Regions from separate parts of the Neisseria sp. P0021.S007 genome, predicted to be linked through region 2. Evidence: predicted binding sites of a transcription regulator. Region 2 holds the regulator's gene; each other region holds the start of a gene.

Region 1 (4,107 bases), on a different contig from region 2:
TCATGCCGCCGAAGCCTTCGTCCCAGCCTTTAATCACTTGGCCGACGCCCAGAGTGATGGTCAGCGGTTGACGGCGGTCGAGGCTGGAGTCGAATTTGGTACCGTCTTCCAACCAGCCGGTGTAATGTACGGTGATTTCTTTGCCTTTGACGGCTTCTTTGCCGTGGCCTTCTTGCAAGTCTTCAATAATCAGGCTCATGATGTTCCTTTCGGATGTATGGTGAAAATCGGCTCAAGATTACCATATTGTGCGCAATCGTGAAACAAAGCTGCCCATATGGCCGGCAGCAAAAAGGCCGTCTGAAACGGATTTTCAGACGGCCTTGTTTTATGCTAACCCTTATTTGTTGTCAGGTTGGGATTTGACATCGTGGGAGACGGGCAGCTCAGGCATGGTTCGGGCAGACTCCGGAACATTGCCGGAAAGGGCTTTCAAGAAGGCAACGATGTTTTCAGTGTCTTCCGGAGCCAGGGTTTTACCCAATTGAGCTTTCGCCATGATGTTGACGGCTTTATCCAATTCCCAAACGCTGCCGTTGTGGAAGTATGGATAGGTACGTTCAACGTTTCTCAAGCCGGGAACACGGAAGAAGAATTCGTCTTCGGCTTTTTTGGTTACGTCCGCACGGCCTTTGTCGTGTTTAGGATCGTCGATGTGTTTCCAGTAAGGACCATCCACCAAACCGAATTTTTGGAACATGGTACCGCCCAAGTTGACGCCGTTGTGACAAGCGATACAGCCGTTGTCCATAAATGCGCGTACGCCTTTGCGTTCTTGTTCGCTCAGGGCAGATACGTTGCCTTTCAGGTAGTCGTCCCAACGGGTCGGAGTCAGCAGGGTACGTTCAAACGCGCCCAATGCAGTGGTGATGTTTTTAAAGGAAACCGCGCCGTCTTCAGGGAATGCGGCTTTGAATTTTTCTTGGTATTCAGGGATACCGGCGATTTTGGCGGCGGCATCGGCTTCGGTCGCGTTGGCCATTTCAACCGGGTTGAGCAATGGGCCGCCGGCTTGTTCTTCCACATCGGCGGCACGGCCGTCCCAGAATTGGCTTCCCAACAAGGCGGCATTCAGGGCAGTCGGGGGGTTACGGGCGCCGAATTGGCTTTTGTGGCCCGCGCTGGTCGGCATGTTGTCTACGCCAGCAGTTGCCAAGTTGTGGCAGGAGTTACAGCTGACGGTGTTGCCTTTGGACAGGCGGGTTTCGTACCAAAGTTGTTGGCCGAGTTTGACCTGCTCTTCGGTAAACGGACGGATTTTTTGCATTTCGGCCGCATCAGGCAAAGGTTTGAACACGGTTTGCGCGCGTTCCAACAGGGCTTTGTCTTCGGCAGAAACATCGGCGGAATTTTGAGGGGCCGAAACAGCGGCGGTGCTTGCGGCAGCATCGGCAGCGCTCGCGGCAGAAGCCGCTTGAGGGGTTTCGGTTGTTTGAGCCGTTTTCTCGCCGCAGGCGGTCAGCGCGGCAGAAACGGCCAAAGCCAAAGCGATTTGGTGGAGTTTTAAACGTGGCATAGGAGGGTTCCTTTGTTATGCGTTTGTTATGTCATGGATTGCTGATTGCACCAGCAATATGCCAACTATAAAAGATAAGGCGGTTTTAATTTTTGTTGTAAATCAACCTTTTAAATTTGATAAATTCTGAAAATATCACTGATAGGGAAATTTATACTATGGAACTTTTTTATTATTTATTTACAATTGCTTAGATAAATTAAGGCCGTCTGAAAAAATAAAATTCAGACGGCCTTATTCAGACGGCCTTTTAGTTTTTATTGATTACGTCCGTTATTTTATTTTAAAAAATCTTAATAAATATGGGGTTATTAAAAAATAAAAATAATTTGCGTTATTAAGCATAAAGCGTTATAAATGCGTTAACAAATGAACATTTCACTTTAGAGTTTTTTATGCTGATTGCTTTATTGATTATGCTGCGCGAGGGCATCGAAGCCGCCCTGATCGTCGGCATTGTTGCCAGTTTTTTGAAACAGTCGGGACACAGCGAGCTGATGCCGAAGGTTTGGCTGGGCGTGTTTTTGGCTTCGGTCATGTGTTTGGGTATTGGTTACGGCATTCATTCCGCTACCGGCGAGATTCCGCAAAAAGAACAGGAATTGGTGGTCGGCGCCATCGGCCTGGTGGCTGTGGCGATGCTGACGTACATGATTTTGTGGATGAAGAAGGCCGCGCGTTCGATGAAACAGCATCTTCAGGATTCTGTTCAGTCGGCCTTAAACCGCGGCAGCGGCCAGGGTTGGGCCTTGGTCGGCATGGCGTTTTTGGCTGTGGCGCGCGAAGGTTTGGAGAGTGTGTTTTTCCTGCTGGCCGTGTTCCAGCAAAGCCCGACGTGGTCTATGCCGATAGGCGCGGTGTTGGGTCTGTTGGTGGCGGTTGTCATCGGTACGCTGATTTATCAGGGCGGTATGCGCCTGAACTTGGCGAAGTTTTTCCGTTGGACGGGCGCGTTTTTGATTGTGGTAGCGGCCGGTCTGTTGGCCGGTTCATTTCGCGCGCTGCATGAGGCCGGCGTATGGAATGTGATGCAGGATATTGCTTTCGACACATCGAAATATTTGCATGAAGACAGCCCTTTAGGCGTGCTGCTCGGCGGTTTCTTCGGCTATACCGACCACCCGACCGAAGGCGAAGTCCTGATTTGGCTGCTGTATCTGGTTCCCGTCATGATTTGGTTTTTGCGCGGCAGTGCGCCAGCAAAAACGTTAACTAAATAAGAAGGAAGTAAAATGAAAAAATTCAATCTGACTGCTTTGTCTGTAATGCTGGCTCTGGGTTTGACCGCGTGTCAGCCGCCTGAAGCCGAAAAAGCCGCGCCTGCCGCTTCAGGCGCATCCGCTGCCGCCAATGCCGACGGTTCGGTCAATATCGGTGTGAACGATACTGCCTGCGAACCGATGGAATTGACCGTCCCCAGCGGCCAAGTCGTGTTCAACATTAAAAACGACAGCGGCCGCAAGCTGGAATGGGAAATCCTGAAAGGCGTGATGGTGGTGGACGAGCGTGAAAACATCGCCCCGGGTTTATCCGACAAAATGACCGTTACCCTACTGCCGGGCGAATACGAAATGACTTGCGGCCTGTTGACAAATCCGCGCGGTAAGCTGATTGTTACCGACAGCGGCTTCAAAGACACTGCCAACGAAGCGGATTTGGAAAAACTGTCCCAACCGCTCGCCGACTATAAAGCTTACGTTCAAGGCGAGGTTAAAGAGCTGGTGGCGAAAACCAAAACCTTTACCGAAGCCGTTAAAGCCGGCGACATTGAAAAGGCCAAATCCCTGTTTGCCGCCACCCGCGTCCATTACGAACGTATCGAACCGATTGCCGAGCTTTTCAGCGAACTCGACCCCGTCATCGATGCGCGTGAAGACGACTTCAAAGACGGTGCGAAAGATGCCGGATTTACCGGCTTCCACCGTATCGAACACGCCCTTTGGGTAGAAAAAGACGTATCCGGCGTGAAGGAAATTGCAGCCAAACTGATGACCGATGTCGAAGCACTGCAAAAAGAAATCGACGCATTGGCGTTTCCTCCGGGTAAGGTGGTCGGCGGCGCGTCCGAACTGATTGAAGAAGTGGCCGGCAGCAAAATCAGCGGCGAAGAAGACCGTTACAGCCATACCGACTTGAGCGACTTCCAAGCCAATGTGGAAGGCTCCAAAAAAATCGTTGATTTGTTCCGTCCACTGATCGAAGCCAAAGACAAAGCGTTGTTGGAAAAAACCGATGCCAACTTCAAACAGGTTGAAGACATTTTGGCGAAATACAAAACCCCGAACGGTTTCGAGCTGTATGACAAACTGAGCGAAGAAGACCGCAAAGCCCTGCAGGCGCCAATTAATGCCTTGGCAGAAGACTTGGCCAAACTGCGCGGCATTTTGGGTTTGAAATAAGATAACGCGTTTTCAGACGGCCTTTGGATATTGAAAGGCCGTCTGAATCTTATTGTCGCCCACACAAAATATGCTTGAAAACCGACCTTACTTCACACGATTGCAATCTTTCCGTTCCCTGCCAAGGAGCAGACCATGAGCCAAAACAAACAACCGGAGCAACCCGAAAAACGAACCCTTTTCAAAACTGCC
Region 2 (4,107 bases):
CAGACGACCTATGTGTAGCCCCAACTATCTGCATTTTATGACTTAATCAGTTTGCGCAAAGACTGATTGTTGTATTTGATATCGGCAATCAGCTGGTCATATTGGTGCATTCTACGGAGCGAGCGGGTAATTAGATAGACCGAGAAAATAATCAAGCTGATGTTCATCAGACTGACCAGTACGAGCAAAGGCCAAACATCAACGGCCTCGTACCATTTCGATGTCGCAATCAGCGCACTGAAAATAGACAAAGGGAGTGCGAAAACGGCAATGCCCGTACGCATGATAGCAAGTGCCGTGCGTTTTTCTGCAAGGAGAAGCTGTACTTGATTGATGCTGAGGATATCGTTTTGCTGTTCGGTAACCATAGGATACGCGCCTATACAAATTAACTTTGAATTCTGATAAAGCGGAAAATATGGTTTTATGTTACCCGAAAGTATTGAAAATAAAAACAAAGGTCGTCTGAAAATTTTTAGACGACCTTTTCCATTCCTGTTTATACGGTTTGCGAGTATTTGGCTTTGGTTTCTTTATGGCGCAAATGGTAGTCGAACACCATGGCGATGTTGCGGATCAGGAAACGGCCCTTCGGTGTCACGGTCAGGCTGTGCGGTTTGAGACGGACCAGGCCGAGGGTTTCAAGTTGCTTCATATCTTCCAGTTCGGCTGCAAAATAGCGGCTAAACGGAATGCCGAACACGCTTTCGTAAATTTGATAATCAAGCGAGAAGCGGCACATTAAATCCTGAATAATGTTGCGGCGCAGGATATCGTCTTGATCAAGCTGGTAGCCGCGCATAATCGGCAGATGTCCGGCATCAAGAGCGGCGTAATAGGCATCGATGTCGCGCTCGTTTTGGGAGTAGGTGCTGCCGATTTTGCCGATAGAGGACACACCGATCGCTACCAAATCGCAGTCGGCATAGGTTGAGTAGCCTTGGAAGTTGCGTTGCAGGAAGCCTTCTTTGAGGGCGATGGAGAGTTCGTCGTCAGGTTTGGCAAAGTGGTCCATGCCAATGAAAACGTAGCCGCGCTCAGTCAGGGTTTGGACGCAATATTGCAGCATATCGAGTTTTTCTTCGCTGCCGGGAACGACATTGGTGTCGATACGGCGTTGCGGTTTGAAGATATGCGGCAGGTGGGCGTAGTGGTAGAGGGCGAGGCGGTCAGGGTCAAGCGACAAGACCGTGTCGATGGTGGTTTTGATGCTTTCGGTGTTTTGGTGCGGCAGGCCGTAAATCAAATCGACACTGACGGATTTGAACCCTGCTTCGCGGGCGGCATCGATGACTTCTTTGGTTTCTTCGTAACTTTGGATACGGTTGACGGCTGCCTGCACTTTAGGATCGAAGTCTTGAATGCCGACACTCATGCGGTTGAAACCGAGTTTGCCCAGTTTGAGGACGGTTTTGCGGCTGACTTTGCGCGGGTCGATTTCGATGGAGTATTCGCCGTTGGGGATGAGCTGGAAGTATTTGCGGATCATTTCGAAGACGCGTTCGAGTTGGTCGTCGCTTAGGAATGTCGGCGTGCCGCCGCCGAAGTGGAGTTGCGCAAGCTGGTGTCGTCCGCCTAAATGCGGTGCCAGCAACTCCATTTCTTTTTCCAGATACTGGATATAGGCATCGGCACGGCTTTTGTCTTTGGTAATGATTTTGTTGCAGCCGCAGTAGTAGCAGATGGTATTGCAGAAGGGGATGTGGATGTAGAGTGAAAGGGGTTTGTTGAGCGCGCCCATGTTACGCAGGTTTAAAGCTTGGATATATTCGGCTTCTTTAAAGCCTTCATGGAAGCGGTCGGCGGTCGGATAGGATGTATAACGTGGACCGCTTGATGGCAAACTGGCAATCAATTCGCGGTCGAATTCCGGTAATTCATTGTTTGTGTTAGTGTTATTTGAGATAGGGATGATTTTCATGGTCGGGGCTTGTAGTATGAAGTAAGGAAATTAGGGAAAATTTTAGTCAAAATTTCGATAGTTTGGTAGAATGCCTCATAATGATATGCCAACTTTGACATGGGTCAATAGTTATTCGGCTTCATCAGGGATTGAGAGAACTAAGCAAATTAAAGGTGCGTTATGGCCACACACAATGCAACACATCAAATGAAAACCTTGTGTTCCACATGTTCTTTACGCGAGCTGTGTTTGCCTGTCGGACTGATGCCTAACGAATTTTCACAATTAGACGCGGTTATCCGTCAAAGCCGCCGTCTGAAAAAAGGTGAATACCTGTTCCGTGCCGGCGAGCCATTTACCTCTTTGTTTGCCATCCGTGCGGGCTTCTTTAAGACAACAGTCGCCAGCCAAGATGGACGAGACCAGGTAACCGGCTTTTTTATGTCGGGCGAGCTGATCGGTATGGATGGGATTTGTTCCCATATTCACAGCTGTGATGCTGTGGCTTTGGAAGACAGCGAGGTATGCGAGCTTCCGTTTACACACATTGAAGAACTCGGTCAGGATATTCCCAGCCTCCGCTCTCACTTTTTCCGCTTAATGAGTCGCGAAATTGTTCGAGATCAGGGCGTTATGCTGCTTTTGGGCAATATGCGCGCTGAAGAGCGATTGGCAGCATTCTTGCTCAACCTGTCTCAGCGTCTCTATTCACGAGGCTTCGCCGCCAATGATTTTATCTTGCGGATGTCGCGTGAGGAAATCGGCAGCTATTTGGGGCTGAAGCTGGAAACAGTCAGCCGCACCTTGTCTAAATTCCATCATGAAGGCTTGATTTCGGTTGAACACAAGCACATCAAAATCTTAGATGCGACAACCTTGAAGAAAATGGTTTCTGGTTGTTCGCACGCTATCTGAATCTTAGGCCGTCTGAAATATTTCAGACGGCCTTTTTAACAAGAATTAAAGAATAATTGTTAAGTTACGCAAGTGATAGTCAGGTATTAAATTGAAAAATCTTCAACAACCGGCGTGTACAGAATGCGGTCGACTACTTCTCTGGTCAGTTTCGGTGCAAACATCTGGATAAAGTCATACGCGTAACCGCGCAGGTAAGTATCCGAGCGTAAGGCTATCCAAGTGGGCGACGGTTCAAATAAGTGTGCCGCATCAATAAGCTGTAAATCTTGATCGACAACGGGATCGTACGCCATTTTGGCCATCAAACCAACGCCCAAGCCTAAGCGGACATACGTCTTCAATACATCTGTATCGGCAGCCGATAAGGCAACATCAGGTTGCTCAATATGCGCTTTATTAAATGTACGCGCAATGCTGCTGCCGGAATTAAAAGCAAATTCGTAAGTAACCAGCGGAAAAGAAGCCAAATCTTCAAGGCTTAAAGGATTGCGGCAGTCCAAAAGAGGGTGGTCATGCGGAACAATCACGGCATGGTTCCATTCGTAGCAGGGCAGCTTGCCTAACTCAGGATGATCATCAATCTGTTCGGTAATAATTGCTAAATCTGCTTCGCCGCTGCTGACCATTTGCGCAATCGCAGAAGGGCTGCCTTGTTTGATGGTCAAATTGACCTTAGGGTAGTTTTTGACAAATTCCGCAACGATTTTGGGCAAGGCATAACGCGCCTGGGTATGCGTTGTCGCGATGGTCAGCGAACCGCTGTCATGATCGGTAAACTCGCTGCCGATATTTTTAATGTTTTGTACATCGCGCAAAATTCGTTCCGAAATTTCTAACACGGCTTTGCCCGGTTGCGAAACGGAAACCACACGCTTGCCGCTGCGGATAAAAATTTGGATACCCAATTCTTCTTCAAGCAGGCGGATTTGTTTGGAAATGCCGGGCTGGGATGTGAAAAGCGCATCGGCGGCTTCAGAGACATTCAGATTGTGCCGGTAAACTTCAAGGGCGTAACGTAATTGTTGCAGTTTCATGGTAGCAGTACCGAATACGTTGTTATTGTGGATTTTGTGCGACAAACGGCATGTAATTTAACATATTTTGCCCAGTTTTGCCCCGAGTTTTGAAAATGGTTGTTTTTAATGAAAATATCTTTTAATGATATGAAAACAGGAAATTCAGGAAAGAAGAGGGAAAGGGGTTTTGTTGTTTTTGTACAACTTTAGGTAGGTGAATTGTCTGATTTTGCCCTAAATTAATGACACAAGATTGATTTTTCGGCATGA
Region 3 (4,107 bases), on a different contig from region 2:
AGTTTGCCAATGACGAAGACTTGCCCAGCGCTTTTCACGAGCTGCCGGCAGCCTGATAGAAAATAGATAAAGCAGTCCAATGAAAAGACCGTCTGAACCTTTCAGACGGCCTAAATCATGTTGTTTTCCACAAGTAATTATCCACATATTCATCCCTTTTATCTTATTGAAAAATAGAAATATTAAAATTTAATGTTATTCTTATACACATCTTATCCATATATTTTCCCAAACTAAAAAGGCCGTCTGAAACGAAGCTGTTCAGACGGCCTTTTTCATGTCAACCGACAAAATCAATCGCCCATGACTTTGCCTTCACGGCGCGGGTCGGCGCCGCCGAGTAAACCTTCTTTGCCGATCACAATGCCTTGCACGCCGGAATTCAAATCGCGGATTTGAACTTTATAGCCCAATTTTTCCAACGCAGCTGCTTTATCCGCCGCAGCGGTTTTATCCTCGATCTCATACTGGCTGCCGCGATTAAGCATATTCGGCAGAGAGATTGCCGCCTGAATGTCCATGCCCCAGTCGATATGCGCCACCAGCGTTTTGGCAACGAAACCGATGATGCGGCTGCCACCCGGCGAACCGACTGCCATATAAGGTTTTCCGTCTTTCATCACAATGGTCGGCGCCATCGAAGAACGCGGACGTTTTCCACCAGCAACGCTATTTGCCACCGTTTTACCATCCTCTCCGACAGGATTGAAGGCAAAATCGGTTAATTCGTTGTTGAGCAGATAACCGTTTGCCATCAGCCCCGAACCGAACGCGTTTTCAATCGAAGTCGTCATCGATACAACGTTACCGTCTTTATCCACAACCACCAAATGGCTGGTGGACGGCAGCTCGACCGCCATGCCCTGCGCGTATGCTTTGCCAAACTTGCCTGCCTGAATAGTTTCCAATGCCTTGTCAGCCTTGCGGATTTCTTCGGCACGCGGTTTCAAATAAGCTTGAGAAATCATGGCACGGGTCGGAACGTTTACAAACTTGGGATCGCCGACATAATAATCACGGTCGGCAAAAGCAATCCGCGACGCATCGCCTATCCAGCGCCAACTGTGGATATTTTCCGATCCCAACGCTTTCATATCCTGATTCTGCAATACGCCCAAAATCTGCCCCAAAGCGATTGCGCCGGAACTTGGCGCGCCCATGCCGCAAACTTCATATTCACGATACGGCGCACAAACCGGCTTACGCTCGATAACTTGATAGTTTTTCAAATCCGCCATGCTGATTTTGCCAGGATTATCCACAGCACTGGTAACGGCACGAACAATATTCTGCGCCTGCATTCCCTGATAAAACGGCGCACTGCCTTTTTCCGCCAATAGACGTACGGAACGCGCAAATTCAGGGTTTTTCAACACCGTTCCCGCAGCCAAAGGTTTGCCGTCAGGCAGGAAGTAAGCGGCGGTTTGCGGATAACGTTGCAAGGGTTCCAAATTTTGCTCGATGGATTTCGCCATACGCGGAGAAACAGCAAAACCTTGTTCCGCCAAAGTAATCGGTTTCTCAAACAAACTTGCCCACGGTAATTTGCCGTAACGCTTGTGGACATCTTCGAGCAGCTTTGGAATCCCCGGCACACCGACCGAACGGCCGCCGACCACTGCTTTCATAAAGCCCATCGGTTTGCCGTTTTCGTCCAAGAAAAGCCCCGGCGTTGCCGCTTTCGGCGCCGTTTCACGGGCATCAAACGTCGTCAGCTTTTTCGCCTTATTGTCCCAATACACCAAAAACGCACCGCCGCCCAATCCGGAAGACTGCGGCTCAACCAGTCCCAAAGTTGTCTGCATGGCAATCATCGCATCTATCGCACTGCCGTCGCGCTTCAAAATTTCATAACCGGCTTCAGTTGCCAGCGGATTGGCAGACGCCGCCATATAATGTTTGGCGCGGATTAATTTCTGCTCCGTCAGACCTGTTCCTTGCTCCGGCGCATGGTTGTCCACAGATACAGAGGGCAGGGAAACTTGGGGCTTTTGAACCGGCTGTTGCGCACAAGCGGCCAAAATCAAAACGGATAACAGTTTAATACTAAAGGAAAACTTCATATGCACACCCTTATTGACATATTTTCAGACGGCCTTTTCCCAGCTTAAATAAAAGGAAATATGAAAATAGCTTGAAATAAAAAACCATTTGACTATTTCTCTAGTCAATCAGTTCCAATTGGAGAAGTATAAAACAAGCTAAGATTGTGCACAGGCAAAAAGTTACCCACAGAATGGAGCGGCAGGAAAATTTTATCCACATCTGCAAACAAGGCCGACCTTACTTTATCCTCATCAAAAAATATTAGCTAAGTATTTGAAAATTTTTTGTAATCAAAGTTATCAACAATCTGTAGCAGCACTCAATATCATCTTCTATTTATTATTTAAAATCTAAATTATAGTTTATTTTCCTAAAGGCAAAGGCCGTCTGAAACGTAAAGGCATCTTTTCAAAAAATTAAAAAGTTAAGGATTGTTAAAAACGTGTAAATCAGCTAGAGTTACGCTAGATAAAATTAATCAATAACGGAGTTTCACAAAATGAAAGGCGACATTGGCGTAATCGGCCTTGCCGTAATGGGGCAAAACCTGATTCTCAACATGAACGACAACGGCTTTAAAGTTGTCGCATACAACCGGACGACTAGCAAAGTAGATGATTTTTTAAACGGCGCAGCCAAAAATACCAATATTATCGGTGCATATTCACTGCAAGATCTGGTTAATAAATTAGAAAAACCACGCAAAATCATGATGATGGTACGCGCTGGTTCTGTTGTGGACGACTTTATCGAGCAACTTGTCCCGCTTTTGGACCAAGGCGACATTATTATTGACGGCGGCAACGCCAACTATCCCGATTCCACCCGCCGCACCCACGAGCTGGCGGCAAAAGGTATCCGCTTTATCGGTGCCGGTGTATCCGGCGGTGAAGAAGGCGCGCGTCACGGTCCTTCTATCATGCCCGGCGGCGATGAAGCCGCATGGCCTGCCGTCAAACCGATTTTCCAAGCCATCTCCGCCAAAACGCCTCAAGGCGAACCTTGCTGCGACTGGGTCGGCCGTGACGGTGCGGGCCACTTCGTCAAAATGGTGCACAACGGCATCGAATACGGCGACATGCAGTTGATTTGCGAAGCGTACCAATTCATGAAAGACGGTTTGGGCCTGTCTTATGACGAAATGCACCAAATCTTCAACGAGTGGAACAAAACCGAACTGGATTCTTATCTGGTCGAAATTACCGCCGCGATTTTGGGTTACAGAGATGAAAACGGCGAACCTTTGGTCGAAAAAATCCTCGATACCGCAGGTCAAAAAGGTACAGGTAAATGGACCGGCATCAATGCCCTCGATTTGGGTATCCCGTTGACCCTGATTTCCGAAGCCGTATTTGCACGTTGCGTGTCCGCGTTTAAAGACCAACGCACCCAAGCAAACAGCCTGTTTGGCAAAACCATTACCCCGATTGAAGGCGACAAAGCCGCATGGGTCGAAGCCCTACGCCAAGCCCTGTTGGCATCCAAAATCATTTCTTATGCACAAGGCTTTATGCTGATCCGCGAAGCCAGCGAAAACAACGATTGGGCATTGAATTACGGCAATACTGCCCTCTTGTGGCGCGAAGGCTGCATTATCCGCAGCGCGTTCTTGGGCAACATCCGCGACGCATACGAGGCCAATCCTGATTTGGTCTTCTTGGGTTCCGATCCTTATTTCAAAGGCGTATTGGAAATTTGTCTGCCTGCATGGCGTAAAGTGGTGGCCAAAGCGATTGAGTGCGGTATTCCGATGCCTTGCATGGCTTCCGCAATTACCTTCCTTGACGGCTACACTTCCGAGCGTCTGCCCGCCAACCTGCTGCAAGCCCAACGCGACTACTTCGGCGCGCACACTTACGAGCGTACCGACAAACCGCGCGGCGAGTTTTTCCATACCAACTGGACAGGCAAGGGCGGCGATACCGCTTCAACCACATACGATATTTAATTTGCCCGGGCAAACAAAAGGCCGTCTGAGTATTTCAGACGGCCTTTTTATAGGGTTATCCACAATGAAGAATGAAATGATTTAATCTACTTGATAGATAACTTTATGAAATA

The links. The regulator FNR, encoded in region 2, switches genes on or off when oxygen is low (the NO sensors DNR and NnrR bind a similar motif). The targets are predictions, from matches to a motif close to TTGATNNNNATCAA.
Region 1: a site for FNR is predicted at 1,609-1,622, ahead of ACTHUR_RS03125 (cytochrome-c peroxidase). Genes of this name have one in related genera too.
Region 3: a site for FNR is predicted at 2,288-2,301, ahead of gnd (decarboxylating NADP(+)-dependent phosphogluconate dehydrogenase). Genes of this name have one in related genera too.

What each region holds. Positions count from the first base shown of each region.
Region 1 is NZ_JBQCXA010000002.1:21,024-25,130, reverse strand. Features, by position in the region: gene ACTHUR_RS03130 (FKBP-type peptidyl-prolyl cis-trans isomerase) at 1-202, opposite strand, end outside; gene ACTHUR_RS03125 (cytochrome-c peroxidase) at 341-1,516, opposite strand; gene efeU (iron uptake transporter permease EfeU) at 1,912-2,736, shown strand; gene efeO (iron uptake system protein EfeO) at 2,749-3,915, shown strand; gene efeB (iron uptake transporter deferrochelatase/peroxidase subunit) at 4,051-4,107, shown strand, end outside.
Region 2 is NZ_JBQCXA010000004.1:97,038-101,144, forward strand. Features, by position in the region: gene ACTHUR_RS07000 (hypothetical protein) at 36-368, opposite strand; gene hemN (oxygen-independent coproporphyrinogen III oxidase) at 500-1,921, opposite strand; gene fnr (fumarate/nitrate reduction transcriptional regulator Fnr) at 2,084-2,818, shown strand; gene ACTHUR_RS07015 (CysB family HTH-type transcriptional regulator) at 2,905-3,855, opposite strand.
Region 3 is NZ_JBQCXA010000002.1:41,183-45,289, reverse strand. Features, by position in the region: gene lpxC (UDP-3-O-acyl-N-acetylglucosamine deacetylase) at 1-56, shown strand, start outside; gene ggt (gamma-glutamyltransferase) at 294-2,063, opposite strand; gene gnd (decarboxylating NADP(+)-dependent phosphogluconate dehydrogenase) at 2,546-3,994, shown strand.